DNA from 3 places in the Sporomusa rhizae genome. Region 3 is predicted to be linked to each of the others. Evidence: riboswitches for the same ligand, from Rfam matches in the RefSeq annotation. Region 3 holds a riboswitch; each other region holds the start of a gene.
What was found. A riboswitch is a leader RNA that binds a small molecule or an ion and turns the genes downstream of it on or off. The one in region 3 is predicted to bind cyclic di-AMP.
Positions count from the first base shown of each region.

Region 1: it holds a riboswitch for cyclic di-AMP, as region 3 does, so the genes downstream of both, SRRS_RS10845 (C40 family peptidase) here and SRRS_RS17520 (4-hydroxy-tetrahydrodipicolinate reductase) in region 3, are expected to answer to the same signal.
Region 2: it holds a riboswitch for cyclic di-AMP, as region 3 does, so the genes downstream of both, SRRS_RS13580 (3D domain-containing protein) here and SRRS_RS17520 (4-hydroxy-tetrahydrodipicolinate reductase) in region 3, are expected to answer to the same signal.

Region 1 is NZ_CP156925.1:2,365,182-2,375,764, forward strand. Features, by position in the region: gene SRRS_RS10810 (nickel-dependent hydrogenase large subunit) at 1-1,888, shown strand, start outside; gene cybH (Ni/Fe-hydrogenase, b-type cytochrome subunit) at 1,912-2,643, shown strand; gene SRRS_RS10820 (HyaD/HybD family hydrogenase maturation endopeptidase) at 2,643-3,140, shown strand; gene SRRS_RS10825 (hypothetical protein) at 3,213-3,515, shown strand; gene aroH (chorismate mutase) at 3,621-3,977, shown strand; gene mqnE (aminofutalosine synthase MqnE) at 4,047-5,123, opposite strand; gene SRRS_RS10840 (glycosyltransferase family 2 protein) at 5,289-6,248, shown strand; cyclic di-AMP (ydaO/yuaA leader) riboswitch at 6,348-6,486, shown strand; gene SRRS_RS10845 (C40 family peptidase) at 6,490-7,158, shown strand; gene SRRS_RS10850 (ABC transporter ATP-binding protein) at 7,311-9,041, shown strand; gene SRRS_RS10855 (metal ABC transporter solute-binding protein, Zn/Mn family) at 9,196-10,188, shown strand; gene SRRS_RS10860 (Fur family transcriptional regulator) at 10,206-10,583, shown strand, end outside.
Region 2 is NZ_CP156925.1:2,881,286-2,891,868, forward strand. Features, by position in the region: gene ytxC (sporulation protein YtxC) at 1-541, opposite strand, end outside; gene SRRS_RS13530 (GRAM domain-containing protein) at 621-947, opposite strand; gene SRRS_RS13535 (peptide chain release factor 3) at 963-2,567, opposite strand; gene SRRS_RS13540 (hypothetical protein) at 2,661-3,023, shown strand; tRNA gene SRRS_RS13545 (tRNA-Met) at 3,241-3,316, shown strand; tRNA gene SRRS_RS13550 (tRNA-Thr) at 3,319-3,394, shown strand; tRNA gene SRRS_RS13555 (tRNA-Met) at 3,404-3,480, shown strand; gene SRRS_RS13560 (carcinine hydrolase/isopenicillin-N N-acyltransferase family protein) at 3,608-4,462, opposite strand; tRNA gene SRRS_RS13565 (tRNA-Val) at 4,709-4,785, opposite strand; gene SRRS_RS13570 (acyl-CoA dehydrogenase family protein) at 4,846-5,979, opposite strand; gene SRRS_RS13575 (DMT family transporter) at 6,085-6,537, opposite strand; gene SRRS_RS13580 (3D domain-containing protein) at 6,717-7,322, opposite strand; cyclic di-AMP (ydaO/yuaA leader) riboswitch at 7,321-7,466, opposite strand; gene SRRS_RS13585 (L,D-transpeptidase family protein) at 7,572-8,291, opposite strand; gene SRRS_RS13590 (3D domain-containing protein) at 8,389-9,174, opposite strand; gene SRRS_RS13595 (2-phosphosulfolactate phosphatase) at 9,305-10,006, opposite strand; gene SRRS_RS13600 (Zn-dependent hydrolase) at 10,048-10,583, opposite strand, start outside.
Region 3 is NZ_CP156925.1:3,696,766-3,707,348, reverse strand. Features, by position in the region: gene SRRS_RS17550 (glutamine--tRNA ligase/YqeY domain fusion protein) at 1-979, shown strand, start outside; gene SRRS_RS17545 (YdcF family protein) at 1,080-1,832, shown strand; gene purD (phosphoribosylamine--glycine ligase) at 1,878-3,149, shown strand; gene SRRS_RS17535 (DUF456 domain-containing protein) at 3,180-3,698, shown strand; gene SRRS_RS17530 (TetR/AcrR family transcriptional regulator) at 3,714-4,304, shown strand; gene SRRS_RS17525 (Na+/H+ antiporter NhaC family protein) at 4,524-5,675, shown strand; cyclic di-AMP (ydaO/yuaA leader) riboswitch at 6,070-6,205, shown strand; gene SRRS_RS17520 (4-hydroxy-tetrahydrodipicolinate reductase) at 6,342-7,109, shown strand; gene SRRS_RS17515 (DMT family transporter) at 7,173-8,048, opposite strand; gene SRRS_RS17510 (hypothetical protein) at 8,427-8,972, shown strand; gene SRRS_RS17505 (gamma-glutamyl-gamma-aminobutyrate hydrolase family protein) at 9,029-9,760, opposite strand.

The DNA.
Region 1 (10,583 bases), 1.3 Mb from region 3:
ACGTATTGTAGTTGACCCGATAAATCGGATAGAAGGCCACCTACGGGTTGAAATAAAGGTTAACGAGGCTACCGGCAAAGTTGAAGACGCATTATCAAGCGGCACAGCCTGGCGGGGTATTGAACTAGTGCTAAAAGGACGTGACCCACGGGATGCCTGGCTGTTTGCCCAAAGAATTTGCGGCGTTTGCACAACTGTGCATGCTCTGGCCTGTTTGCGGGCGGTAGAAGATGCTCTCGGTATCCAAATTCCTAAAAATGCTAATTATATGCGTAATATAATTGCTGCTTCGCAGATGATTCACGACCATATCGTGCATTTTTACCACTTGCATGCACTAGACTGGGTTAGTCCGGTCGCAGCGCTTAAGGCTGATCCGGCAGCTACAGCAGCACTGCAAAATACAGTATTAGAAAAATATAGCCTCAAGTTTGAGGGGCCAATTGCTTTTGATACAAATGCCTATGCCAAAGATTTTCCGAAGGCTACAACTGCTTATTTTAGAGAAATTCAAAACAAAATAAAAAATATCGTTGAAAGCGGACAGTTAGGTATTTTTGCTGCTCAGTACTGGGATCATCCCGATTACAGCATTTTACCGCCAGAAGCTCATCTTATGGCGGTAGCTCATTACTTAAATATGCTTGATCGCCAGCGGGATCTGGTAACCTCACATCTTGTTTTTGGCGGCAAAAATCCGCACCCTCATTACATTGTCGGCGGGATGCCTTGTTCTATCTCGATGAATGACATGAATGCCTCTGTTAATACTGAGCGCTTGGCTCTTGTTGGTACATCAGTGGATTTGGCTATAGATTTAGTAAATAGCTTTTATATTCCTGACGTACTTGTTATTGGCGACTTATTTATCAAAGCAGGTCATGTGGATGGCGGTGGTTTAGCCGGAAAACGTGTGCTATCTTTTGGTGATTTCCCTGAGGAACGTTACAGTGGTATTTCCAATGGAGATTATTTCAATAATTTACTTGTACGGTCAAATGGTGTTGTAGAAAACTTCGGAGAAGGGGTTGACAGGGCTGCTTTTTATCCGTTAGAGGGTAAAGACTTAAGTGACCCTGCTGTATTAGCTGAAGGTGTAGAACACGCTTGGTATAATTACCCTGAAGCCAGTAAAGACTTGCATCCTTGGAGCGGTATTACCAGTCCTCAGTATACAGGCCCTAAGGAAGGAACCAAGACAGCTTGGAAATATCTTGATGAGGCTGGCAAATATTCTTGGATTAAGACGCCTAAATGGAATGGCAAGATGGTTGAAGTTGGGCCATTAGCTAAATATATTATTGTTTACACCAAAGTTAAGAAAGGCTTTCTCCAACAGCCAACATGGGCGGAAAAATTTATGGTTGACCAGATTGAGGCTGTATCTAAATTACTCAATATGCCTCCGGAAAAATGGATGCCTACAACCGTTGGACGGACAGCAGTACGCGGCTTAGATGCGCAGTTGAATGCTTATATTAATAAATATTTTCTGGATAAGCTAATAAATAACATTAAAGCTGGGGATACGACAGTAGCCAATACAAATACCTGGGATCAAGCAAACTGGCCAAAAGAAGCCAGAGGGGTCGGTCTGCATGAGGCTCCACGGGGCGGTCTTAGCCACTGGGTAACAATAAAGAATGGCAAAATCGACAACTATCAAGCGATAGTTCCGTCTACGTGGAATGCTTGTCCTCGTGATACCAATGCCGGTTATGGTGCCTATGAATCCAGCATGATTGAAACTAAAGTAAAAATTGCTGAAAAGCCTCTGGAAATCCTACGGGTGGTACACTCTTTTGATCCGTGTTTGGCTTGTGCAACTCACCTGTATGACGGTCAGGGTAAGGAGTTGTCTGTTGTTCGTACAGATCCGTATTTGTAACCTGCAAAAGGAGGATGACTGGTATGCGTCAGGGAGCCATGAAATCATATTATCTTTTTAGCCCATGGTTGCGTATTTTCCATTGGATTATGGTAATATGCACGTTTATCCTGTTTTTTACCGGGCTATATATTGGCAATCCATTTTTTCTGGGAACCCAAGGTATTGATCCTACTTTTGCTGTCAATAACGTAATGTCAATGGAAGTGATAAGATATATTCATTTTATAGCCGGATATGTGCTTGTTGCTTCTTTTATTCCCCGAATATATGGTTTTATCATCAATCCTGGTGACAGGTTATTGCCCAGGCCCTGGACAAAACTGTACTGGACAGGAATAATGGATACGCAAATGCATTATATGTTTATGCGCGGAGCGCATCGACCATATTTGAGAAACTCGTTGGCTAGGTCGGGGTATTTGTCTGTTTATTTAATGTTTATCATTATGATAATAACCGGGTTTGCTATGTATTACATGATTGAGCCAAATCGTTTTTTGGCCAAGGTCTTTGGGCCGTTCAACAACTGGTTGGTAAATGAATATGTTGTACATATCATCCATCACTTTGTTGCTTGGTTTATTATGCTATTTGTCATTGTGCATGTTTATATGGCAATCAGAGCTGACTTTGTAGAAAAAGGCGGCGAAATTTCTTCTATGTTCTCTGGAGTCAAATATATGGAGGAAGAACCCGAAGATTTGGGGGACATAGTGAGTCCTAAAAGTACGGCAAAACAGGAGCTGCGATAGTGGATAAAGTTGTTGTCTTAGGTGTCGGTAATATCTTAATGCAAGATGAAGGTTTTGGCGTCCGGGTGGTAGAAGAGCTCGCCCGACGCTATACGTTCCCGGACAACGTTGAAATTTTGGATGGCGGCACGCTGGGAATGGAATTGCTTCGATTTATTACAGGAGCAACCCGGCTGCTTATCATTGATGCTGTAAACGGCGGCGGCAGTGCGGGAGATTTTTATCATTTTGCTAATGAAGAAGTTAAAACTTATTTTAAACATAAGGTATCAATGCATGAAATAGGTATACAGGATGTTTTAACTGCAATTGAACTAGTGGGGCAGCCGATACAGGAGGTTGTCGTCTTAGGTGTCCAACCTGCTGTCATTGATGTTGGACTTGAGCTTAGTGAAGCAGTAAAACCATGTACTTTTAAAGTTGTGAACAAGACTCTTGAAGTTTTACGTTCATGGGGGTATAAACCGCTTGCCGCAGACATAGGTATTACGAAGTAGACTTAACTTTGGAGGGAAGTCGGAGTTAGCCAATCTGAAGTTTAGTCAACGGGTAAATGCGGAGGTGGGGCTGTGAAGTACAGTGTCCTGTATGTTATTCTGACCCTAAAAGATGAACCGGAGGTATTTCCTGCCGAAGATCATCGTTATAACCCCGAAAAAAAATGTCAGGAATTATTAATTACTGTCTTTGACCAAAAGCTATGGGTAGATACTAGGGCTGTTAAATTAAAGAAAGTAGCGGGATCAATTTTCTGTTGGAAAGAGTATGAACAAGGGCAATATGTTGAACTTAATCAGTCGAATAGTGTATGTCCTGAGTGTGGTTGGTGGAAATGCCACATATGTAATTCCTGCCGTTGCAACAAACCATAAAAGCATATTGAAATAACCAACTAAATAATTATAGGAAATTCGCGGTTTTTCGCGTATAATGTTTACCAGAAGCTTTTGCTAATACTTTCTAGGAGTGGTCATTAGATGTTGCGTGGTGTTCGTGGCGCGACAACCGTTACAGCCAATAACCGTGAAGAAATATTTGAACGCGTGGCCGAGCTTCTTACGGCAATGACGAGTGAGAACACAATAGATATCGAAGATATTGGTGCGGTGATATTTAGTTCGACACCTGACCTAAATGCCACTTTTCCCGCTGCCGGTGCAAGAAGGTTAGGGTGGGTCCAGGTACCCTTATTCGGGACACAAGAAATAGAATGCCCAGAAGCACTTCCCTTGTGTGTTCGGGTATTGATTCTCTGGAATACTGATGTTAGGCAGCAAGAGATTAAACATGTTTATTTGCATGATGCTGTTATTTTGCGGCAGGATATTAGGTAATAAAACAAGTTAAACGTACTAAAGCCTGCATTGTTCATTGACAATGCAGGCTTTAGTTATTAATAAATACTACTCATAAATGTTAATAATATTATATAGTGAATCGCGCTCAACAGGTATACGTCCGGCCTGACGAATTAAGGTCAAGATTGTTTCGGTACTTAAGAGCTGGCTGGTTTTAGCTCCGGCTGCGTGGCTGATTTTTTCTTCGCTGACAGTGCCGTCGATGTCGTTAGCACCAAAACCAAGGGCAAGTTGAGCAATCTGAGGGTTTAACATAACCCAATATGCTTTGATATTATTAAAATTATCCAGCATTAATCTAGCGATTGCTACCATTTTTAGATCTTCCCAAGCCGGAACCCGGCTAATTGATTCAGACAATCTGGTGTTAGCAGGATGAAAGGGAAGTCCGATAAAGGTTTGGAAGCCTTTTGTTTCGTCTTGCAGAGTGCGAAGAGCGAGTAGATGATCAATTCTTTCCTCTGGTGTTTCAATATGGCCGTACAGTATACTAGCGTTCGTGCGGATGTCTAGCTTATGTGCAACGCGAGCCGCATCAAGCCATTCAGCGGCACTAGCTTTATTGGGACATACTTCCCGGCGTACTCTATCACTAAGAATTTCGGCACCGCCGCCAGGCATAGAACCTAAGCCAGCCGCCTTAAGCCTCTGGAGTACACCGGTTATGCTTTGACCGGAAATCTTAGCGAAATAGCATATCTCAACACAAGTAAATGCCTTAAGATGAATATGCGGTAAAGCAGTATGCAGGGCGCTAATTATATCCACATAGTATTCAAAAGGCCAGTCAGGGTGCAAGCCGCTAACTATGTGAAGTTCGGCAAGACGTTTGTCTTCAGCTGCCTTTGCCGCTACAGTTAACACCTGTTCTTTGGTCATGGCATAAGCATGAGCACTGTCGCTATCACAACCAAATGCACAAAACTTACATTTGGCAGTGCAAACATTAGTCAAATTTATATGGCGGTTAACATTAAAATAGACATAATTGCCACTGATACGCTGTCTTGCTATATCGGCGAGATATCCAAGCCAACCTATGTCATTAGAAGCAAGTAAAGTTAAGCCGTCGTTACGGGTAAGCCGGATACCGGCGCGGATTTTAGCTTCTAGTTTATCCAAGGCAGACACTCCTTTCCTAAAATAATTTCGCGGTTTATAGGAGATATCCTGCTAACTGGCCAAGGACGGTTTGGGTGCTAAATGTATTAAATCTTGGCTAAAGATTTAATTGCAATTATGGGCAGGTGATGTAATAATATATTGGTGACAAGGAGGGGGAGCGGTATGCCGTTACCTAAAAAACTAATTTCTATTGTTGTACCAGTATTTAATGAACAAGATAATATCGACAACTTTTATCAGGAAGTTATTAAACATATGGAGCAGCAGCCTTATTATTTTGAGCTTATCTTCATCGATGACGGATCGAGTGATGCTACTCCTCTTATCCTTGAACGGTTAGTAAATTCTGATAACCGGGTGAGGGCCTTGATTTTAGCTCGAAACTTCGGTCATCAAGTGGCTTTGTCCTGTGGCTTAGACCATGCCGATGGGGATGCAGTAATTACTATGGATGGCGATATGCAGCATCCGCCCGAAATGTTACCGCAATTACTTGCCCAATGGAATAATGGCTTTCAGGTAGTCCAAACAATACGGGTTAATACAGAAGGGGTATCTTGGTTTAAGAGCTTTACCTCAGGTATGTTCTATAAACTAATGAATGCGGTGTCAAATATACGGGTTACTGAGGGCGGTTCTGACTTTAGACTGCTTGATAAACAGGTGGTGAAAAGCTTCCGGCGGTTCCGGGAACGTGCAAGGTTTATTAGGGGCATGATTAGTGCAATCGGGTATCGCCAAACGTATATCGAATTTGTTGCTCCCAAGCGATTTGCCGGAAAATCTAAATTTTCCTTACGAAAGATGCTGCACTTTGCTTTAGATGGTATTACGGCCTATTCAAAAACGCCGCTTAGATTTGCGTTTTACATAGGTATAGCGTTAGGACTCGGCAGTATCGTTCTGACATTGCATGTAATATATATTAGATTGTTTACCGACGAAGCTGTTCCTGGCTGGGCAACAATAACTGCCAGTATTTCGCTTTTAGGCGGACTGCAATTAGCAGGAATCGGCATTATTGGCGAATATGTCGGAAGAATATTTGAAGAAGTAAAACAACGTCCTTTATATTGGCTGCGCGCTGAACTTGGTCAGCAGACAGAAAAACATAATCAATGAAAATTCTTTGCTAATAAAAACAATTACCCTAATAAATGTAAAAAAAACACGATTTTGGGCAGGAATTTTTAGTTTTTAGACGAATATAAGAATAAAGAGCATTGTAGAAAGCCGAATCCAGCTCAGGAACGGGGGAACCATTTTATGGGGTGAAACGTAAGAAGTGTTATGCTTCTTACGTAGGGTGCCTGCAACCCTAACCCGTCAGCTAACCTCGGAGGCCAGCGAGAGGAGAAATGTATTGGGAAAGTTTTTCGGGTTTGTTGTCGCTTTTTGTCTCTTTTTTGGGACCGCTACTTTTGCCCATGCTTCCGGTACATATGAGGTCGGTGACCAGGGAGCCGATGTAGTCGCCATTCAAGCCCAGCTAAATAGTCTAGGCTTTAACGCAGGATCAGCTGATGGTGATTTTGGCGAATTAACAGCTAGTGCTGTTAAGGCTTTTCAGGCGGCTCGTGGTCTAGACGCTGATGGTGTAGTAGGGGCGCAAACTTATCGTGCTCTAATGGGAAGGGATATTCCGGTCAGCCGTGATTCTTCAACGGCTTCGATACGGCGTGTTGTTCAGACTTCCATGCGCTACACTGGTGTACCTTATGTATTCGGTGGGACGAGTCCCGGTGGTTTTGACTGTTCCGGCTTTACCCGTTATGTATTTGCTCAGAGTGGTATTTACCTGCCGCGTATGGCTGATGAGCAGTTTGAAGTCGGACGATATGTATCTTACAATCGTCTCCAGCCTGGAGATTTAGTGTTTTTTAGCACTTATGCTTCAGGAGCATCTCACAGCGGTATCTACCTTGGTGATGGTAGATTTATCAGTGCTACGTCCAGCCGCGGTGTAGCTATTGACAGTATGAACAGTAGCTATTGGGGTCCGCGTTACGTTGGCGCCCGTCGTGTGATGTAAAGGAACAAAAGGGAAGGCGTTGTCAGCCTTCCCATTTTTATTTTTTTGATTAGGGGTATGTTTGGCAGGATTTTTTAAAAAATGCTGGTATTTAAATAAAGTAATTGGTACATACTATGTAAGTTAAGTGTTATTATGGTGGAGAATTTATTATGTTTACTTTTTACTGGCGCAAATTTATAATGCCCTACTGGCTGCAGGCCACGACGGCGATAGTGTGTTTTATCATTGCAAGTATAGCTGGCTTAGCAGCGCCGTTAGTCGTAAAGCTGCTAATTGATGATGCGCTGTCTGGCGGCAACATCACATTTTTGCATATTATTATTGCCGGGATAGTAATATTGTATCTAATCCGCGGCTTATTTTCCTATTTCTACGGTTACCGTATGGCTAAGGCTGGTAACCAGATGTTGGCTAAGCTACGGGAAGACATGTTCACCAAATTACAGTCACTCGACTATGCTTATTTTATGAAAATGCCCTCCGGTGATTTGATTTCATTGTTTACTAATGACTTGTTGTTGATTCAACAGGCGGTAACTGTGGGTATACCGGATATCATTGTCGAGTCGCTAAACCTACTGGCCATCATGGCAATTATGATTTATTTTGATTGGAAATTGGCCATGGTAACATTCGCAACCTTGCCTTTTATTATTGTCGCTATCAGCTTTTTTAATAGTAAAATTGGCAGGATGGGGGCGCTTGTTGAACATACTTTGGCTAAGGTAACGTCAATTATTCAACAATCTTTGGTATCGGTAATGATTGTGCAAAGTTATGTTCGTGAAGATTATGAGTATCGAAAATTTAGTGACAAAATTCAACAGGCTGCGGGGGATTTGCTGAAAGCCCAGCGTTTGAGCGCGATACTTGTTCCCTTGGTAGAATTCCTTGCTGCTATTGGTTTGACGATAATTGTTTGGTATGGCGGGCGGGAAGTTATTAATGGCGATTTGAGTATCGGCGGGATGTTTGCTTTTTTAGTTTATATTATCAATGTCCCTATGCCTGTTCGTAAGATCAGTCAGGCGATGACATTTTTAAAGTTTGGAATAGTAGCTTGGAATCGTATTAACAATTTGCTTAATGAACAAACTCCATCTGTTGCCGATGGTTATCTGGATATGTCTAAAGCACAGGGGGTTGTCGAATTTAAAGATGTGTCGTTTGCTTACCGAACAGGTAAGCCTGTATTGGAAGCAATCAGCATTTCGGCTAAACCTGGGGAGATTATTGCAATTGTAGGGCCAAGTGGTGCTGGTAAATCTTCATTTGCAAATCTGCTTTTACGATTTTATGATCCCACTCAGGGAGCTATTTATTTAGATGGCGTAAATATTAAAGACATAAAAATTAAGGATTTGCGGCAACATATAGGCTTTATTCAGCAAGAGCCTGTCTTATTTAATACAACTATTTTGGAAAACATCCGCTTTGGCAACCTTGCTGCTACTTCAAGCCAAATTGAACAGGCGGCTCGCAAGGCCAATGCTCATGCGTTCATTATGGAGCTACCACAAGGCTATAATACTGTTGTCGGTGAATTAGGCGGAAATTTGTCAGGTGGCCAGCGGCAACGGATTGCGATCGCCCGCGCGATCATTGCGGAACCATCTATTTTACTGCTAGATGAACCGACAGCTGCTTTGGACGCTCATACGGAGAAGCAGGTTATGGCAGCTATTCGGCAAGCCAGTATGGGACGAACAACTTTTATAATTACCCATAGGATGTCAACAATCATGGCTTCCGATCAGGTAATATATTTAGCTGGTGGCAGAATTGTTGAGACAGGTACTCACCAGGAATTACTTAGTAAAGGTGGGTTATATGCTCGGGTCGTCAAATATAGTGAAGCTGATTTTGGTATAAATGAGTAAAATAGTGGCAATAATTTTAGCGGCAATATTTTTGCCGCTAATTATTTTACTTTTATTAAGAATAATCCTATTAACTTCGTGGGATTTATTGACAAAAAAACAAACAACTGCTACCATTTAATAAGAATATTCCTATTAATAAAATGAGAGGTGTATGATGAGAGTAAAAGTATTTTTAACTGTACTGCTTATTGCCGGGCTTACCTTGATTGCAGGCTGCGGTCAAAAAACTGTTGCACCGGGCGATAATTCTCCACAGCAACCTAAAATTAAAGTCTTGGCTAGTGTTTATCCGGTATATGAATTTGTCCGGCAGGTAGGCGGCGATAAAGTTGAAGTAACTATGTTGGTACCAGCCGGGGCAGAACCGCATGAATGGGAACCATCGGCTAAAGACTTAGTTCAGGTTAAAAATTCTAAATTGTTTTTTTATCATGGGGCTAATTTAGAACATTGGCTAAGTAAAGTAACGGCTAAAGATGTACTTGGCAATACAACAGCAGTAGAAGTAAGTAAAGATATTGAACTAAGAGAGGGTACAGCTCATACGCACGATCATGACCCGGCGGAAGAGCACAAGCATAATGCTAATGAAAAACAGGAACCTGAAAAGCATCAGGAAGTAGATCCGCATGTTTGGCTTGATCCTGTACTTGCGCAGAAGGAAGTAAATACCATTGCCGAAGCGCTTGCGGCGGCAGACCCTGCTAACGCAGTATACTATCGAGATAATGCGACTAAATATAATGAACAGTTACAGAAGCTTCATAGCGAATATCAAGATGGCCTAAAAACAGTTCAAAAGAGGATTATTGTTACTAGTCATGCAGCATTTGGTTACCTTGGCTCCCGCTATAATTTGGAGCAGGTTGCAATTATGGGCATATCACCAGATGCTGAACCAACACCGGAGAAGATGGCCGATATTGTGCGGATGTGCCGAGAACGGCAAGTTACATACCTATTTGCCGAATCCATTGTTAGTCCTAAAGTAGCTGAAACATTAGCTAAAGAAGCCGGTGCCAAAGTACTTTTATTACATCCTATTGATTCTTTGACTCCTGATGAAATTAAACAAGGTAAAGACTATCTAACGTTAATGCGGGAAAATTTGGCCAATCTTAAATTAGCTCTAAGTAGTAACTAGAGAATAGGGGAGCGAAAATGACTGCAATCAATGCAGCGGGTACCATTATAGTGGTAAACCGTCTAAAAGAAAAAGGTTATCGCATAACAGGTCAGAGGCAAGCTTTAGTTGAGCAACTGGTTGAGTCAGAAGAACCTCTATCAGCCTTTGAAATTTGGGAGAGACTTCGGATACAGTATAAGGATGTAAGTTTAGATACTGTTTATCGAAACCTTCATGTGCTAGTTGATTTAGGAGCATTAATTCCCATAAATGCTATGGGGAAAGAAGGGGTTAGGTATGAACTAGTGTATACGAGTCATCACCATCATATTGTCTGTGTAAAATGCGGACAGACGCAATGCATTGATTATTGCCCCGTTGATCCCCATCTAATTTCTGTATTGAAAACGCAC
Region 2 (10,583 bases), 820 kb from region 3:
AAACCCTGATAAATTCTTTGTATTCCAACTCCATCATAAAATCATCAACAACATTATCAATGACTTGCGCTAGCTGCAGGCGATAATCTTTAAGGCGAAAATTTAAAAAGCCATCCAAAACTAACTCGTAATGATTATCTAAGTACTCTAGTATTCTGGATAATATTAACTTATAACGGTCAGCCGGACTAACGCCGAGGATTCTTAGCGCATTTGATTCAACTATCGCACGTTCATCAGGATTAAAATAAAAATAGTTATTATTGACTATTTTATTTATGAGCCGGTGTTCTTCGTTGCTGATGATCCAGTCGGCAAGTATTTGGGATACGCTGTTTTTTAGCATATTTTTTATCCGCTCATAATTGCGGAAAGACAGTTCACCATCACTGATATTTAAACCAAGAAATTTATAGCCGCCTTTATCAAGTTCTTCTATAACTATACGGAAGCCTTCTTGGGTCAGCGTTTTACAGTCGTATTCCAACTTTTCCCTGATATTTCCGGTTGTTCCGTTCAGGCCGATCGAAAGTAACTTCACCACCCTCACTCCCTTCTCATATAGTATATGTGCTACAGCTTATTTGCATACAACGAGGGTAGTGAAGTAATGTAAGTTGTTAGTTACCTTCTGCGATCTGGTCATTGATAGCGTTAAACCATTCATCACGGCCTTTTACTACAAAATTAATTACTTTATCTTTGATAGTAATGACTCTTAGTGCGTTAGGAATTATATAAAATGTTTTTTCTGCTCGTAGTTCTTTGATGTGGGTCAATGGTACTTCATCCATGTATTTATTGGCTGCACTCAGTGCGTAGCCAACAAACACAAGTCGGTATTCTGTTAAATAAAGTGCCCCGTTTAAGACGTCATTATCACTCGTGTAACTTGCTAAACATTTCTTGATGATCGTTTCATTTTCTTCCAAAGGAAAACTATACATAACGTATCACCACTCCTACACTTGACGGGCATCCTCAGGCACAACAAGGAACTGGACTTCCGGATTGCGCTCCATGACCCACCTAAGCTGCCATTCGTTATTGATTAAGGCTACCGGCCTATCTTTTATATCTTCAATCAACAGTCCGTTGTCCATATTTTTCATTGCTTTTACGTCAAGATTTTCGCCGTATAACCACCTGGCAACCGAATAAGGAAGCTTGTTCATCAGAATATCTACACCGTATTCATGTTTCAAACGGTACTCAAGCACTTCAAACTGTAATGATCCAACAACTCCGACAATAAAGGATTCTACAGGGTAATCAGGCTGGCGGAATACTTGTACGGCTCCTTCCTGAGTAAGCTGGGTCATTCCTTTAACAAACTGCTTTCGCTTCATTGTGTCTTTAGCTTGCACACGGGCAAATTGCTCTGGCGGAAATACCGGAAAGTCTTGGAATGTAAAGTTAGATCCTTCCTGACACAAGGTATCTCCAATGCCAAAAATCCCTGGATCAAATAATCCGATAATATCTCCCGGGTATGCTTCGTCAATAATTGTGCGTTCCTGCGCCAAAAACTGTTGCGGCTGAGCCAGTTTGACCGGTTTACCCGACTGCGCGTGATGGACAGTCATTCCCCTTTCAAATTTGCCGGAACATATTCTCATAAAAGCCAGTCGGTCACGGTGAGCTGGATTCATATTTGCCTGAATTTTAAATACAAACGCCGAAAACTTTTCTTCCGTTGGATCAATAGATCCTTCTGAGGAAACTCTAGGCATTGGTGGCGGAGCTAATTTTAAAAAGTCTTCTAAAAACAATCTGACACCAAAATTAGTCATAGCACTGCCAAAAAACATAGGGGTAAGTTCCCCTTGAGCTACTTTGTCGAAGTCAAATTGGTCCCCTGCCATATCTAAAAGTTCAATATCATCACATAGCGCCTGATGAACCTCTGCACCAAGTGCTTCTTTAAAAGCAGGGTCATCGACATTACCCTGTGTTGAGGGCAAAACCCATTGCCCATGAACTCCACCACGTTCAAACAATTCTATTTGAGCCTGTTTACGTATGTAAATACCGCTATAGTTACCATCAATGCCAATGGGCCAATTCATAGGATAAGCCCGAATTCCTAATACTTTTTCAATCTCTTCCATTAATTCAAACGGGCTGCGGCCATAGCGATCAAGCTTATTTATAAAAGTAAATACGGGAATTCCCCGCTGTTTACAAACCTGAAATAGCTTTTTTGTCTGCTCTTCGACGCCTTTGGCAACGTCAATAAGCATCACCGCGCTGTCGGCGGCCATTAGTGTACGATAGGTATCTTCACTGAAGTCTTGGTGACCGGGAGTATCAAGGATATTAATCCGAAAACCATCATAATCAAATTGCAAGACACTGGAAGTGACTGAAATACCACGTTGTTTTTCAATTTCCATCCAGTCAGATACAGCGTGCTTTTGGGCTTTTCTGGCTTTTACAGATCCAGCTAAGCGAATTGCACCGCCGAAGAGTAGCAGTTTTTCAGTTAACGTTGTTTTGCCGGCATCCGGATGAGATATAATAGCAAAAGTACGCCGTTTACTAATTTCGGGAGCAAGATTTGACATTATTGCCTCCTAAAGTTAATTCTGTTAAATTTACAGCATAACTGTCTGGTTAGCGGGAATAATCATATCGAGACCATTAATGGAGGTACACTTATGAGTATACATATGAGCCAACTTCCCGTCAAAAAAATATGTATTGACGTTCGTACACTCTCAGAGAACGGTACATACGAATTCACAGTTGATTGTGATGCTGTATATTTTGGTGCAGTCTATGATAATGACGGCAATCTGCAGTCAGTCGACCAATATTTTTATACAGACCGGTTTTCCCAAGATGACCTTGAAGGCGCCCTGGAAGAGGACCAGTTATTTACCGTAGACAACCGAGATTTTCCGACAAAAACATATTTATTAAGCAAGAATATAGCCGGAAAGGAATGGCTCAGATTTCACGCAGTTGTTCCTTGTGCTATCAGCCCTGATTATTTTTATAGCAAATTTATCGGCGACTGACAGGTTACGCATTGGATTAGCGCCTATTAGTATTAGTTACACCGCAAATACTAATCTTCTAAGGAATAACGCAAACAGTACAATAATTTAATATACACCATTAATTAACAGTAGTCAATGACACTGCCTTCCCAATAGTTGCAATGCTATTAGATTGAAAAATTGATTGACATAGTATTGCCCGTACTATATAATTAAATTTGTGACAAAAATTTATCGCGGGGTGGAGCAGTTGGTAGCTCGTCGGGCTCATAACCCGAAGGTCACAGGTTCAAGTCCTGTCCCCGCAACCAACGCTGGTGTAGCTCAGTCGGTAGAGCGTATCCTTGGTAAGGATAAGGTCACCGGTTCAATCCCGGTCACTAGCTCCATTTTAATACGGCGGCGTAGCTCAGCTGGCTAGAGCATGCGGTTCATACCCGCAGTGTCCGGGGTTCAAATCCCTGCGCCGCCACCAATTTTAAGAACTTGTCGTTAAGACAAGTTCTTTTCTGTTTATCATTCCTAGTTGTTATTTTAGAATTATATTTCTTTTTTATACCTACCACTCCTCTGCTAAACAATCATAACTAATGTTATGCGCATTAAAGTTCTAGTTTTTCGTCAAAAATATCTTCAACCTTTACCTTTTTGATTTGTTCACTCTCTCCAGGATTTAATATTTTAACATATAATTCGGGAGAGCCATACGGTGGTATTGATACAGCCCAGGTCGCCATAGTTCGTTGTTTTTGGGGCGAGCTTCCTATTCTAAAAATACTGTTATCAGGTCCATCGTTTTGATCGTTGCTAAAATCTAGAAAGGTATCAAGATTATACGGCGTTGCAGCATTACTTAGTAATGCTGCAATACGTTTATACCTGGTATTACTGCTCAGTCCGTCTACTCTGTTAAATTCCAACATTGATTCATCAACATAGTGATTGGTATGGAAAATAGCCTGGCTATCCTTCATTATGACGGCGTACTTGCCATCTGGCCCAATTTCAATAGTAGCTACTTTATTCCGGTCAGCCAGCATTAAATACTGCGGTCCTAAAAATAATTCAGTTCTAGCAATTGCTTCGTCTACACTGCCACATTCATTTAATAATTGCTCATAGAGCGCATGGGTATATGGCAGTATTTTTCTTTCTTTAAACGCTATAGATCCTGCTGATGCACTGATTGTAACTAATCCTTTTTCATTTATTCCTGCTTTTAGTCCCTTATGATTGCCGTCAATAACAAAAAGTCCAATATATTTGTACCCGTTTGCTGGTGAAATTAATTTTAATTTTTGATGATGATCAGGAGCCCAATCACGATTTTTAACGATTAAACTTCCACCTCCTTGAACAATATTGCCATTAGCAGCCCAAAGTGTGCATGCGTGTGCCTGTAAACCAAAAGTAAACATAATCAATAATAGTATTACAATTACTATCGTCCTTTTCACAATATCACTCCGATACATAGAATATAAATTATTGATTTTTACCGATACTTATTTTCGCTGTATTTATTTTACTACATTTCCAATAAAACAGTAGAGTTTAAGGCAAAAAACTGGCCGACAGTGAATATGTTGGCCAGTTGTAGTTTCATATAGTTTATTGAAGTCTCTTCGCACGGTGAAGAGATGGTATGTCTAATCTCGGCACATAAAAAAGGCTAGTAGATTAATCTACTAGCCTAAAATTTCTGGTGGGACTAACTGGACTCGAACCAGTGACCCCTACGATGTCAACGTAGTACTCTAACCAACTGAGCTATAATCCCTTACTACGTATGTAATTATATTACGGTTAACTTTAAAAGTCAAGCATCCAGAAATATAAATTAATATAAGATATTATTAGCAATTACTAAACGCTGAATTTGATTAGTGCCTTCGTAAATCTGCATAATCTTAGCGTCGCGCATATACTTTTCTGCCGGATATTCTTTGGAATACCCATAACCGCCAAGTACTTGTACGGCATCGGTTGTAACCTTCATAGCCGTATCGGCAGCAAAACATTTGGCTATGGCGGATTCCTTAGCATAGTCAACTCCTTGGTCTTTCATCCAGCAAGCTTTATATACCAAAAGGCGAGCTGCTTCGATTTGCATAGCCATATCTGCTAACATTGCTTGAATAAGCTGGAACGAAGCAATCGGCTTATCAAATTGAACACGCTCTTTAGAGTATTTAACAGCAAGCTCAAAGGCAGATTGGGCCAAGCCTACTGAAACTGCGCCGACAAATGGACGGGCTGCATCCAGAGTTTTCATTGCAATTTTAAAGCCTTCTCCTTCGCGGCCAATCCTGTTAGCTGCAGGAATACGCACATTCTCCAAAACCAATTCACAGGTGTTAGATGCTCTGATGCCCATCTTCTCTTCTTCTTTACCTACAGAGAAACCAGGGGTGCCGCGCTCAACGATAAACGCGGTTAACCCACGGATACCGGCTGTTTTACGTGTATTAGCAAAGATTACAAAAATATCGGCAATACCACCATTGGTAATAAAGCACTTAGTACCATTAAGTATATAGTGTTCACCGTCTTTGACTGCAGATGTAGCAACGGCTCCGGCATCAGATCCGGCACCTGGTTCGGTTAGTGCAAAAGCAGCCAATTTACCGTTATTTATGATATCAAAAAACTTGCGTTTTTGATCATCATTGCCTAACAATACCACTGGATACGAAGCTAATGCGTTTGCAGCTGTTGTCGTGGCAACACCAGCGCAACCTTTGCCTAATTCTTCATAAATAAGAGCAATTGAGAGAGCTTCGAGACCCGGACCATCATACTCTTCAGGAACGGTTAGATTAAGCAATCCAGCTTCGTCCAATTTTTTCCAAAGTTCTGGAGGAACCACGCCTTCTTTATCCATTTCTAAAGCGTGAGGAGTGATTTCTTTAGTAACTAATTCTCTAACCATCTTTTGCAGATCCAGTTGATCGGGAGTAAAGTTAAAATCCATGCTTTGCCTCCTTGTTGGTGACATGATACCAAAAAATTCTAATGATAAGTATACCTTATAATTTTTTTTTTGTTAACACCTAATAGCGAAAAAAATAAAAAAACGCTATTTTAATAACAATTTAGCGCCTATTGCAAGTAATACCAGTCCAAATATCTGCTGAGGACTGCATGACATACGCTCAAGACCGAAGCCGCCAAAGTGGTCAATAATTATAGCCGTTAAGACTTGCCCAACAATAATAGCCGTTGTAGCATTAGCTACACCGACTCCCGGAATACTAGCTGCTACTAAATATATTATAGCTACGCCAATAAAACCACCCAGCCATGAATACCAAGGTGCATCTTGCCATGCATACAAATTACCTTTTCCCATTTTAAAGAAAAAAAGCAAGATCACAGCCAAAATAGTTCCCGTAATATGGACAAAAAAAGTAGCTTCTAGAAGACCGATAACTTTACTTAATGCAGTATTAAGCGAACCTTGTACTGCCATTAATACCCCTGAAACCAATGCTAATACTAATGGCAGCATTTCGTTCGAAATAAAGTTCAAGCCTAAACACGCCCCCTTGTACTATACATAATTATAAAGTAGACTTAGCTTCAGATTGGGTTTTAACCCCATCAGAAGGTTAGTCACAGGATAAAAATAGTATAATACTTAGGGCCTGTTAATATTCCGGGAAGTTAGCTATTATAAAAAGAAAAGCAGGCCACGGCCTGCCAACTTTCTTAGTCCAGCACGTATACTGTAACTTTCTGCAATCCAAAGTTTAACGCTTCGCGGTGGCTGTCAAAAGCTAAGTCAATACGGTTGCCTTTAATAGCACTGCCAATATCGTCAGCTATCGCATAGCCGTACCCCTTAATATACAACCTAGTCCCCAGAGGAATCACTGATGGATCAACAGCAACCAAGCCCTTCCGCAAAAGGCTACCGGAATAGGTGCGGTTTCCATTACCTGGGTCAAACGCACTATAGCCTGATGCTCTCATAATAAGGGAACGACTGTATCTGCTGGGTTCACCAGCCAACCGTTCAAGATAGACAAAGTTTTCTTTGTCTATAATCCCATTTACAGTAAGGTTAGCACTTTGTTGAAATTCTTTTACGGCTTTTGCGGTAACAGGACCAAAAACCCCATCAATCTCTCCGGCATAAAAACCGCCATCTGCCAGCAGCTTCTGTACCAATCGTACGTCATCACCGCGTGCCCCGATAGTTAAGGCCGCCATATCCTGCGGCGGTGCAGCCAATCCGACAGCCGGGTTGGTAGTTAAGCACAACACGGTAAATACAAACAAAATTGCAAAAAATGCTCTCTTCAGTTGTACCACCTCTCTTTATTTATGCCTCCGAGGTTAGCTGTCGGGTTAGGGTCAAAGAGAAGAAAAGAGAATCACCCCTCCGCCATAGCGGATTTCACCCCTGTATATCTATTGGTTCCCCCGTACCTTATAAGGATTCGGCATTATAAATAATAATACACATTATTGTAAAATTGGTCAAATTTCTTAAATAGCTAAATTTTTATGTTATCACTAAATAGCGCGAATTGTTTCCTATTTATGACACGTTAACTAATTTTATATTCCTAAGACTGTGTATAGTTCCTTATTGGCCACACCGGTAACAGGTATTCCCTTATCTGCCTGGAAAGCTTTAACGGCTTCTTCGGTCATAGTGCCAAACAAACCATCTGCCCTGCCTTGAAAATACCCCAGTTCTTTAAGTTTCAGCTGTAATACTACAACATCAGCGCCGGATGTTTTTAATTTCAGATTCCTATTTACACTTACTTTTCTGTCTTCAATTCGCACCGGAGTTCCAATAGGAATCCATTCGAACAGTTCTTCGATGTCTTTATTACGCATTCGGATGCAGCCATGACTGGCAAACTGGCCAATTGACCATGGCTTATTAGTACCATGAATACCATAGGTGCCCCACGGTACATTTAGGCCCATCCACCGAGTCCCAAAACCTGTTCCCCAGTCGTAATCCTTCCAAACTACATTCCATTCACCTATTGGTGTCGGAGTTTTACTTTTCCCTACCGCGATGCGATATTTTTTATATAATTGCTCGTCATTATAAAGTTCGAGCACCCTTGACTGTATCTTTACCACAATACTTACTTTGCCTTTGGGAGATTCTGTCGGTTGGTTTGTTCCAATTGATGCAAACTCTTGTTCATCTATGTACTCGAAACTAATTATGCTAAACGCAATACTAATAATAGCCAAAATTACAATACTATAAAATATCCGGGATCGCCTAATTCTGAGAGACCGGAATGAATTCACTAAACTCCCTCCTCATGCAAACTACTCTTCCACAAAATATATGCGCATTTTCAAAGGGGTATGAAAAGAGGAATAAAAGAAACCGGCCATTGGCCGGTTAATTTAAAACGTACACTTTTACTTTTTGAATACCATAGTCAAGAGCTTCCTGTCTTGTGTCGAAAGCCAAGTCAATCCGATTGCCTTTAATGGCACTGCCTTGATCCTCAGCTACAGCCGGGCCGTAGCCCTCGACCCAGAGTTTTGTTCCCATAGGAATTACTTTAGGGTCAACAGCTACTACCCCTTTTTTTACTTTGCCACCCACATAGGTTGAATTATTCCATTTGCCGTTATCGAGCATTCCTGGACCGTAAGCAGTCGCAGTCATATCAAGCATTCTGCGGTAATTCTCCGGTGCTCCAGCAAGTGTGTTATTATTTTCAACCGCTTTAGGGGTTAGGTTATTGCTGTTATTAAACAACTGTGAAAGAAGTGCAATTTCTTTCTGATAACCAGCGAAATGATTGGTTACTTCTCCTTGCACTTTCTCTTGTACTTTATTGCGTACTGTAGATTCTACCATCTGAGTAAGATTATCCCGCGAAACAGTCTGCTCTTTCGGTGTTAATTGTTCAGCAAGTGCGGTAATATTATTAGCAACAGTAGCATTTCCAGAACGTTCCAGAGCCGTTTGCGCTATTCTGCCCAATAAGGCTTGCCTATCACTTGCATTTAACGTCTCTTTTACTTTTATTAACTCTTGTATCTGGGTGGCGGTTAGGTTGCCGGCAACTTGGGCCAGTTTATCATCCAAAAATGCTGCATTGGCTTTAGGTACTACAGGCGTAAAAAATGGCACTGAAAAAACCATCAACAGGATCGCGGCTATTTTTTTCTTCAAATATAAAACTCCTCTCATTTGATGGCTTGGCTCAGTAGACATTTTATCATATGGTTTACATAAATAACAGAGGGAAAATTGAACAAATAAAAAGCCTGAATGTTATCATTCAGGCAATACCGACGTATAATCAAGCCGTTATACTGTTTTCTGCAAATATTGGTACTACTGACAACGTGTCATGGTTTAAGCAATAGGCGATATCTTGTTCAAAGCCTATACTACTTAAATATTTGGCATGTGATGATTCGGAAACGCGGTTTAGCAGATCATTTTTAAAATCACAATACATTCCCTTGGCAGCTAAAGCAGTATCGCTAAGCTTAGACATGCTACTTAGTCGTTCTGCAAGCAGACCAGCACATAAAGTATCTTCTAACGAAAAACGCCCTTCGGAGCCTGCACACAAAATAACTATGTTTTCCTGCTGCTGACGCAAAGCGTTAGTAACAGCAGCCGCGTTAACAAAAGCTGCTACATATACTCTGGGAAGTGAAGCCGCTTTTGTCAATGCCAGGGTTCCATTGGTAGTTGTCATAACGAGGGTTTTATCAGCAATTTGTTCTCTTGTATATTCATAGGGCGAATTTCCTAGGTTAAACCCTGGTATAAGTAAGCCCTCCCGTTCCCCAGCCAGGAATACTTCAGGATATTTGTTCTTGATCTGGAGGGCCTCTTCCACCGTTTTTACCGGGATGATTCGCTTACAACCGTTTGCGCAGGCTGTAGCAATACTTGTAGTCGCGCGAAAGGCGTCAATAACTACCGCAGCGTAACCGCCATATTCCTTAGCATTAAAGTCGTTAGGTGTAAAACAAATATCAATGTTCAACTATATATGTACCTCGCTTGATTTAAATATATTTTTTAAAGTTATTTTGCCAATTGGTATAGTGTTTCTGTTAATACATCTAATCCTGCTTCAATGTCTTTCGGGTTAATGTATTCGTTCTCGTTGTGACTCACGCCGTCTTTACAAGGAACAAATATCAATCCGGCGGGTGCTACATAAGCTATGTTCATGGCATCATGCCCCGCACGGCTATCAAGCCTAAGGCTGGACAGTCTCAGTTTGGAACACACAGTTTCGATAATCTGATTCAAATTTTGACTGAGAGAAACCGGCTTTTCAGATGCTAATACTTCAATAGCAACTGCAGTATCATTGTCGTCGGCAATAGAACTTACCGCGTCTTTTATTTCCTGCAGCATTTCAACAATACTCTCATGCTCTGTTCCTCGTATATCAACCCACATTTCGACTTTTCCGGGAATTACATTAATAGCGCCAGGACGTGTCTTCAATATTGTTACTGTTCCAATGGCGCCTTTGTATTCATATTCGGCCGCAATGTTCCTAATGGCCAACACTATCAAAGATGCACTCACTAAAGCGTCTTGTCGTTCTG
Region 3 (10,583 bases):
AGACCATCGTCCGTTATATGATTGGACTTTAGCGTCACTGGGAATTTATCAAAGCCAGCAAATTGAGTTTGCCCGTTTGAATTTGACCAATACTATAATGAGTAAGCGGTATTTACGCCGTCTAGTCGAAGAAGGTTATGTAAGTGGTTGGGATGACCCCAGAATGCCGACCATTTCCGGATTAAGACGGCGGGGATATACGCCGGAGTCAATTCGGGATTTCTGTGACAGAATCGGTGTTGCTAAGAGCAACAGTACGGTAGATGTAGCTTTGCTTGAACACTGTATCAGGGAAGACCTCAACACCAAAGTCGCACGGGTTATGGCTGTACTGAAGCCGCTCAAGCTGGTTATTGATAATTACCCGGAGGGACAAGTAGAGGAATTAGTGGCAGAGAACAATCCGGAGAACCCCGAGATGGGTTCGCGTACAATTCCTTTTTCCCGGGAAATATACATAGAGCAAGATGACTTTATGGAGAATCCGCCCAAAAAATATTTCCGCCTTACACCAGGCGCCGAAGTTCGTCTTAAAAATGCCTATCTGGTAAAATGTGAACAGGTTGTTAAAGATGAGCAGACCGGTGAGATTCTCGAAGTACATTGTACTTATGATCCGGATACTAAAAGCGGCAGCGGTACTGTAAGCCGTAAAGTTAAAGGTGTACTGCATTGGGTGTCTGCCGCACATGCTGTAAAAGCAGAAGTTCGCTTGTATGATTATCTGATGAAGACTGAGGAGCAAAAGGAAGAAGAAAAAGAATCAAGGGATTTCATTGATTCTTTAAACCCTAATTCTATAGAAGTGCTGAAAAATTGTTTAGTTGAACCAAGCATTAAAACTGCTCAAGCGGGAAGCAGGTTCCAGTTCTTAAGGAACGGGTATTTTGTAATGGATCGTGATTCAACGGCCGACATGCTGGTGTTTAACCGTATTGTATCTCTTAAAGATTCCTGGGCTAAGATGGAAAAGAAATAGCAGCTGAAAAGACTTTTGCCGTAAGGCAAAAGTCTTTCTGACTATACTTTTCGTAAATGCCATTTTACTATCTTAGAAGGTAAAAGCGGGGTATTATCACGTGCTGGTTTTTATAAAGTTTCTATATATAAGTTTTTTATTGCCGCCGGGATTGTTTATTGCCGCGTTGGCTTATGTAAGCTACTGGCTGTACCGGCGAAACCAGCGGGGAGTAGTTCCTTTAGTGCTAATTACCGCAATTTTGTATCTTATTTCCACGCCCTTGGTGGGAGATGCTTTAATGCGGTCGTTGGAAAGCAGGTATACTCCACCTGCTGAAGTGCAGGGGGATGCTATAGTCACTCTGGGTGGCGGGGCAACTGCCGATACACCAAATGTTCATGGCAAAGGGCATTTGATGGGATTTGCCGCCAATCGTGTACTGACGGCAGCTCAGTTGTATCATATCACTGGCGCGCCAATTATTATTTCCGGCGGCCAAGTTTTTGCCAACACCGGCAAGGAAGCCGAAATTGCCCGGCATATTTTACTTGGTTTGGGCATCCCTGATGATAAAATTATCGTAGAAGGGCAAAGCTTGAATACGACCGATAATGCTAAGTTTTCTAAGCAAATTATTGATGAACGGGGCTTTACTAACCCGATTTTGGTAACTTCAGCCTTTCATATGGATCGGTCGGTACAACAATTTGCCAAGTTTAATATCAGCGTTACACCCTATCCTACCGATTACCAAACAAATACGAGCTTTTTGTTTGAATGGCACCTATTATGGCCGCGAGCCGATGCTTTCTATAATACTCAGCTGGCAGTCAAGGAATATCTTGGACTTGCCGCTATACGCTGGTTTTAATATTGAAAAATACCTGTCGGGATCATTATGAGGGGGAGTAGGATTTTGAATATTTTACTTATTGGCGGCGGTGGACGCGAACATGCCCTGACCTGGAAATTGGCGCAAAGCCCCCGGGTAAAAAAGCTATACTGTGCGCCAGGTAATCCTGGGATTGCAGCAATAGCCGAATGTGTAGATATTGATGTAACTGACAATGAAGCGTTAGGGAAATTTGCCCTTGAGCACTCCATTGGTCTAACCGTAGTCGGTCCGGAATTGCCGTTAACCAATGGTCTTGTCGATCATTTTGCCGGTTTAGGTTTAAAAGTTTTTGGTCCTTCCCAAAAAGCGGCACAATTGGAAGGATCTAAAGCCTTTGCCAAAGAAATAATGCATAAATACAATATTCCCACTGCTGCTTCTGCTGCTTTTACCAACGCCGACAGCGCTATCGCCTATATAAAGAAACAAGGTGCGCCTATTGTAGTTAAAGCCGATGGCTTGGCGGCAGGAAAAGGCGTAGTTGTAGCCATGACAGTTAAAGAAGCGGTTGACGCAGTAAACATGATGATGTGTGATAAAGCGTTCGGTCAGGCAGGAAGCCTGGTAGTTATCGAAGAATATTTAGAGGGCGAAGAGGCCTCGCTGCTGGCATTTACTGATGGCTTTATCGTAGCGCCCATGGTAGCCGCCCAAGATCATAAGCGGATATTTGACAACGATCAGGGCCCCAACACCGGCGGTATGGGGACCTATGCTCCGGCGCCGGTTGTTACTTCTGAAATCCGTGACCAGGTAAGGCGCGAAGTATTACAGCCGGTAGTTGATGCTATGCGCCAAGAAGGCATTATCTATAAAGGCTGCCTGTATGCCGGGCTGATGATCACTGCCAAGGGCCCCAAAGTTATCGAGTTCAATGCCAGATTCGGCGACCCGGAAACCCAGGTTGTACTGCCACTTTTAGATAGTGATCTGGTGGATATAATGGAAGCTTGCGTGGATGGTAGATTAGCTGATGCCAATATAGTTTGGAAACAGCAGGCTGCTGTTTGTGTAGTACTGGCTGCCGGCGGTTATCCTGGCAGCTACAACAAAGGCGACGTCATTTCCGGAATCGGCCAGGCGGAAGCCCAAGGCGTTATGGTTTTCCATGCCGGAACAGGTACCAAAAACGGCCAGTTAGTTACAAATGGCGGCAGGGTGCTTGGCGTAACCGCCGTAGCTCAAGATATTAAAACTGCGGTAGATAAGGTATACCAAGCAGTACCAAAAATAGAATTTGCCGGCAGACAATACCGGACAGATATTGCGCACCGGGCTTTTAATCGAAAGTAAGCGATAGCCGTAGCAAAGGGAGTGCCTACTTTGGATGCAGGTTTAACAGTTGTTAATCTACTTGTTATCGTAGCTTCAGTTATTGGAATCGGTATGACCGTTATTGGTCTGCCTGGAAATTGGCTGATCTTTTTTACTGCTCTTGGTTATGGATATTTAGATAACTTTAGTCATATGAGTAGTATGGTACTCATCATCCTGTTTGCTGCTCTGGTGATCGGAGAAATCGTTGAATTTATAGCGGGTTCGCTCGGAGCGAAGAAAGAAAACGCGTCCCGTTCAGCTATCATAGCCGCTTTTATCGGCGGAATTGCCGGTGGGATTATTGGTACGGGAATTATGCCGGGGCTTGGCTCTATTGCCGGAGCTATCGGCGGGTCTTTTACTGCCGGTTACTTAGCGGAGTATTGGGCCACAGGCAGCTCAGAAAAAGCAGGACGTGTTGCCAAAAGTATTGTTATTGGCCAAACTTTGGCTATGATTTTTAAGTTAGCAATGGCCATAGGGATGGTGGTTTTTGTGATCTCCAGACTAACGTGGCAGGTCTAGAACAGGAGGAAACATATGAAACGCCGGCAAATACTCGATGCTGCCTATACTGTTTTTTCCCGTAAGGGGTATCACCGCGCCACAGTTGATGAAATTATTGCATTGGCCGATACCGGTAAAGGCACAGTATACAACTATTTTGTTAATAAGGAACAGCTATTTTACACACTTATTAAAGAACGCAGCGCTAAATTTGAAAGTGAACTTAACGATATTGCCGGGCTGTCTGAACCTTCTTTAGATAAAGTGCAGAAAGCAATCAAGGTTTTTTTGGATTTTTATGTGGAAAACGCAGATTTGTGGCGGGTGCTTATGCATGAGATGCGCGGTCTTGGACATGAAGAACCATCAAGCTTCACCGAGGCGCAGCGGGAAAAGTACCGGGAAAGATTTCGAAAAACCATTGGCGTGCTGGAACGGATTTTAGAAGAAGGTATTGAGCAGGGGACTATTAGACCCTGTAACGCACACAAAGCGGCTCACGGCCTGTTCAGCGTAATTGTCATGATGGTATTCCAGGGGTTTGTTGGCCCCAATATGGAGTCTATTGAAAAGGCAGCTCATGGCATTGCCGACACTTTTCTCTACGGTATTGTTGCCCGATAACGTGAAAAAAGGCTTGCGCCTACTGGTGCAAGCCTTTCGTTACTAACCTTAGAGAGGGATGGCTTTTTGGATATAATAATTATATTTTTTCTTTTCTTTGCCTCGTTGCTTTTCAGCATTTATCATAGTATATCAATACTCTACCCTTTACTTTTCGGGCTTAGCTGCTTTACACTTATATCCCTTCGTAGAGGCTATACCTTAACCGATTTATTGAAGATGATGGGAGACGACTCAAAAAAGTCGTTGATTGTAATTAAGATTTTTGTATTAATCGGGATAATAACGGCGGCTTGGCGGGCTTGCGGCACGATTCCCTTTATCGTGTATTACGGCATAATGTTTATGAGTGCCAAGTACTTTATAGTATCGGCGTTCCTATTGTCCTGTCTGGTGTCCTTTTTGCTTGGCACTTCTTTCGGAACCGTTGGGACAATTGGGGTAGTGCTGATAGTTTTGGCGAAGAGCGGTAACGTTGATATAAATATGGCTGCCGGTGCAATCATTGCCGGGGCTTATTTTGGCGACAGATGTTCGCCTATGTCTTCAAGCGCCAACCTTGTAGCCGCTTTGACTAACACCAAGCTGTATATCAATATTGCAAACATGAATAAGACGGCAAGCATTCCCTTTGCCCTTTCCATCTTGGGGTATGTATATTTGTCTTATACCAATCCGTTGGCTTTTTACAATAATCAAATTGTAGATGAAATAATAAATTCTTTTGATATAAGCCTGATTGTGTTGTTGCCGGCGCTCATTATACTAGTGTTTGCTGCTTTCCGGGTAGATGTGAAGCTATCAATGGGTGTCAGTATTTTATTAAGTGTATTGATTGCTCTTTTTGTTCAACACATACCGTTTCTTAAATTAATGAATTATATTGCCACAGGATACCGTATGGAAAATGGGGGCTTCTTTGCCGATATAATTCGGGGTGGCGGGTTGTATTCTATGCTGAACGTTTCCCTCATTGTGCTGATTTCTTCAGCCTATGCCGGTATCTTTCAAGGGACTGGTTTACTGAGTGACATTGAAGTTTTTTTTGAAAAAATCAGCACGAAAACCAGTGTATATCTCACGGCTGTATTGTCAAGCATAGCCACAGCCGCATTTGCCTGCAACCAAACACTGGCCGTAATGCTTAGCCATCAAATTACCCATAAACTTTATGAAAGAAATCAATTAAGCAATTACCGGTTAGCAGTTGATCTGGAGAATACGGTAATAGTAATCTCTGCACTGATTCCGTGGAATATTGCCGGCGCTGTCCCTGCGGTAATGCTATCGGCAGATGCCGGATTCATCATTTATGCTTTTTATCTATTCTTAGTACCGCTGACTAATTTAGTTGTACGAACAAAGATATAGATATATTTTTGAGGAATCGCAACCAGTAAAATAGGTCATTGATATATTCAAAATGATGTTGTATGATTAAATAAAAAAATTTTGGAGGAGCCTGTCACCAGGCTCTTTTATTGTCTAAATGAGTCTGGAAGAAGACTCTTTTTTATTTGCGTGCTTTCTTAGGTGGTTTCGGCGGGCCGGAATGAGAATTTTCATTCTCTATATATACTATTTATATGAAATAAGTAAAGTAAATGAATACAAATTAATTAAAGTATGGTAAAATTAGGAAAAAGAATATAAAGATAAATGCACCAAAAAAAATATATCGCGGAGGTATGAATATTTTTGGTTTTTGAAAAATATAATTTGTTTTGAAGTTCCGATAGGATATAGATATGTTTTTAAATCATAAGTAAGGCAATCGCCGAATTCCAATCTCATGGAAGCGGGGGACCCATTTTCGGGGTGAATCCTGTAGAACAGGTAGGGCAAATTTCTTTCTGCCCGAATCCGTCAGCTAACCTCGTAGGCGTTGAAAGAGAAGGATGTGTTGTCCTGCCAATCATTAAAGGCCATTTACGAGTCTTTAAACATTCCTTCTCGGAAGCTGATTTTGTAAAGCTACTGCGTCATGCAGGATGAGGTAGTAAAAAAACAAACTACAGTTTTAAGGAGGAATTTTGAGTGGAGAAAATTAGAATTGGCATTTTTGGGTTTGGGAAGACGGGAAAAATTATTGCTAACGAATTCCTGCATGATAATCTATTCACGCTGGAGTGGGTAGTGCGTAAAGGCTATGAGGATCACCGGAAATATGCCAGCCGCCTATTAGGTCATGAATGTGACGCAGGGGAGATTTTTTCTATTGGGGACATTGACGATAATTTTTTTGACACAAGACCAATCGATGCTCTCATAGATTTTTCAGGGCTTACCGGGCTTTACTTATACGAAAAGGCTGCGTCAGCCGGGATTCCTATTATCTCTGCGATTTCCCAATATGAGAAAGAGGAACTGGACTTATTACAGTCTTTTGCTGAGTCTGCGCCGGTGCTTTATTCTCCCAACATTACATTAGGGATTAATGTTTTGCTGGTAGCCGCTCAAATTTTACAAAAAATAGCTCCTCATGCGGATATCGAGATTGTTGAGGAACATTTTAAAGGCAAAAAAGAAGTTTCAGGAACCGCCAAAAAAATAGCAAAAGCACTTAATCTCAATGTTAAAGAACACCTACATTCAATTCGTGTTGGCGGAATCGTTGGCAGGCACGAAATCATCTTTGGGATGCCAAATCAGACAATCCGCTTGCTCCATGAAAGTATCAGCAGGGCCGCCTTTGGGCAGGGGGCAATTTTTGCCGCCAAATTTTTATTAGGTCAACCCCCTGGGTTATATACCATGGAAACAGTAATTGCGGATATGTTTAGAAAAAACATTCCGGTTTACTAACCCTTTATGATAACAGTTTTTTAATAAATCACACCCACCCGTTATACGGGTGGGTGTGATTTATTATGCTTCTTCCTTAATAACCAGTAAGACCCCGGATAAGATTAGCAAGGCGCCGATCCAAAAGGTCAAGCCAACTTGCTCCCCTAAGAAAAGCCAACCTAGCAGGGTGCCAACCACCGGTTGAAAGAAAAAGTAAAGTCCGGCGCTTGTCGCGGTAACTATTTGCAGCCCTTTGTTCCAAAGAAAGAACGCACCTGCAGTGGAGACGGTACCAATATATAGTACTCCTCCCCACACTTTGGGCTGAGTAAGAACTTGAAGATCGCTTGTTGTTATTTCGGTGACAGCAAATGGTGTAATTACTACCGTTGCAACCAATATTGCGTATGTCGTAATTACAAGTTGTGAGTAATCGTTAGGCACTCGTTTTATGAGTACAGACATTAGCGCCCAAGTAAGTGCGGCTATTGCCAATATGCCGCCGCCAAGCCGGGATGAATCGCCTAGATCACCAATGCCAACAATCATTAGAACACCTGTAGTTGCCAAACACACTGATAATGCTTTTTTAAAAGTGATTTGTTCTCCTAATAAAATACGGGCAAATATAGCCATAAACGCAGGCGTTGCCGAAGTAATTACTGCGCCCATCTGAGCCGAGGAGAGCTGTGTACCGAGAAATTGCATCCAGATTGAAATTGAGTAGCCAATTATTCCGATGGCTATAATCAGTGGAAGGTCTTTTTTTCGGATTTGCCACGACTGGCGGGTAATAAGGCCCAATATACTCAGTGTTAGCAGGGCCACAAAATAGCGCAGCCAAACTAGCTCAATTGGAGATATAACTGCAAGCACAACTTTGCTCACTACATACATACCACCCCAGATGCTTGCGGCTAGGGTCAGGTATATTTGTCCGGCATAATTCTTTATCATTAACAATCCCTCCGTCTTTTAGTCGGTTATGATTTACAGACGGAAGGCCTATGCTCAAGCAATCCTTCCGTCTTAGGAATGGATTGCTACCGGAGTATCATTTTCAAAAAGAGGCTTAAAAAGCATCCGTAATCCTCCTTTCAACGGAAAGCGTTTTTGTCTTCAGTCACATTGTATCATAAGCATGGTAACCATACTATTATTAAAAATATAAGTACTTTTTTTGTGAGAAGCAACGTAGCATTAAAGTATAACAGTCTGCACAAATTCCGGCTTTTTTCATAAATTATATTGATGGTAACAAAAACAGGCTTTATTTTACATAACGGAATTTACAAAGTGAAAATCATAAGTTATCGGTCGCAGGAGGGATTAGCAATGTACTGTACTCAATGCGGTCAGCCGGTAGCTGAAGCAAGCAAATTTTGTTGTCAATGCGGTACCAAAGTTGCTCTTGCAAGCACTCCTGGGGACAAAACTTTGGCCAGCAGTAAAGAGGACATCCTGACGGCTGTTGCCGGAGCATTGATGCAAAATGATCATCTAACCCTGACTTACAGACAGAAAACAGATATTGGAATTTATAGCACACTGGCTGACGTCAATTGGACGGTGGGAAAAAAGAAAATCGAGTATTTTGCCAGTATATTAGCGGAAGAAAATTCTCAAACGATTGTTCTTTGGGAAATGATTAAGGAAACCAGTTGCGGATTCGACCCTGTTTTTTCATTTACTACGGAGAAATTTTATAGTGATGGCAAGACTACGTCCGGAAAAATAACCGAATGCGGGACTGGCTTAGACGAAAAAGTCATTGATTATCAATGGGATTATTCTCAGATAAGCCTTCAGATTCAACATATTACCCTAGCGAAGGGATGGCGTTTTAAAAAGGTTATAAACCAGGGAAATGCTTCTTATTAAGAACTAAAATAAAACAGGCTTGCTCCTTTTCTAAAGAAAGGTGCAAGCCTGTTGCATTACAAGCTTGCTTGTTTAACCAAGGCTCTAAACAATGCCAACATGGCAGGGTATTTTTTTGCTATCATTTCGGGATGCCACTGTACGCCTAGCACAAAATGGTCGCCAGCAAGTTCAATGGCTTCGATAACCCCATCTTTAGAATAAGCTGTGATATTAAAGCCAGGAGCGGCAGTTTTCAACGCTTGATGATGAAAACTGTTAACGAGGATGTTGTCCTCGCCAATGATGGATGCCAAGGTGGATGCTGGCTTAATAGTCACAGTATGCCACAAGGCGTCTCTTTGGGTAACCTCCTGAAAGTGTTTAATGCTTGTCCCTTCAATTTGGGATATATCTTGATATAGTGTCCCGCCATAGGCAACGTTGATAATTTGTACACCGCGGCAAATGCCCAGGATAGGTTTTTTTAATTGGGCAGCTGCCTTGACTACTAACAATTCGTATTCATCCCGGACATGATTTACACAGCCCAACTTTTCCAGAGGCTCTTCTCCGTATAATTGCGGATCAACGTCAGGCCCGCCTGACATGATTAAGCCGTCAACTGCTGCAACTTGTTCGCTGATAAGAGCTGGATTTGCTACAGGTGGTAATAAAATTGGTATCCCTTCGGCTTTCGTGACGGCGTCGATGTAATCGGTATTGGCAAATGCTCTTATCATACCGGGAAGTACTGTGCCCTCAGCCAATAATGTGTTGCAAGTAATTCCAATAACTGGTTTGCGCAATATATCCATCTCCCAACGATTTTACGAATAGGGCAGGCATAAGGATGAGCAGATTGAATGCGCACCTTTATACCAATCTATTATTATTAAGTTATCGATAATAATGCAAAATTCCTTCCATATAAGAGAAAAAAGGCATGAAACTCATTTTGACAGTATTAGGCTGACCCAAAACAGATAAAAGAGGGTTTTATAAGGGAAGTTTTGAAAGATAATACCCTAATATGACTAATTGGTTATCATCAGGTTACCAATAGGTTAACCTATTGGTAACCTGATGAGTGGGATAAGTTACTGATAACTGTATTTTTTTAGTCTAATTGTGTATGTAGTGAATGTACAAATTACTTTAAAAAATGTTCATAAATAGATGTATGGCAAAAAAAATGCTGCAAAATTGTTCTGTTTGTAGTAGGATTAATCACAGATGTTGATAATTATTAAAATAAACATATGGGTCATACATGATTGTATTTGTCTCCACCCTCAGGATATACACAATATTAAAAATGTAAAAAAAATATCTTTTTCTTTATGTTATTCGGTTGGCATAAAAGTTGCAATATATTCTCATTGTTATTTATCCGATGACTAGCCTGCTCTAAGATTCCCTCTTCTCCAAACGGAATTTAAGAGCGTTTGGTAACCGGATAAGGGGACTAAATTTCAGGTAGGATTAGTCTGTTCTATAATTGTTCCGTGATTATTATATAATCGGAACCTGACAAAGGAGGTATGTGCAAGTAAGCAGATAACTGCTTTTATATAATAGGCGGCCCCAATACGAAATCGGATTATGCTTAAGGATGTTGGGTAACTCAGC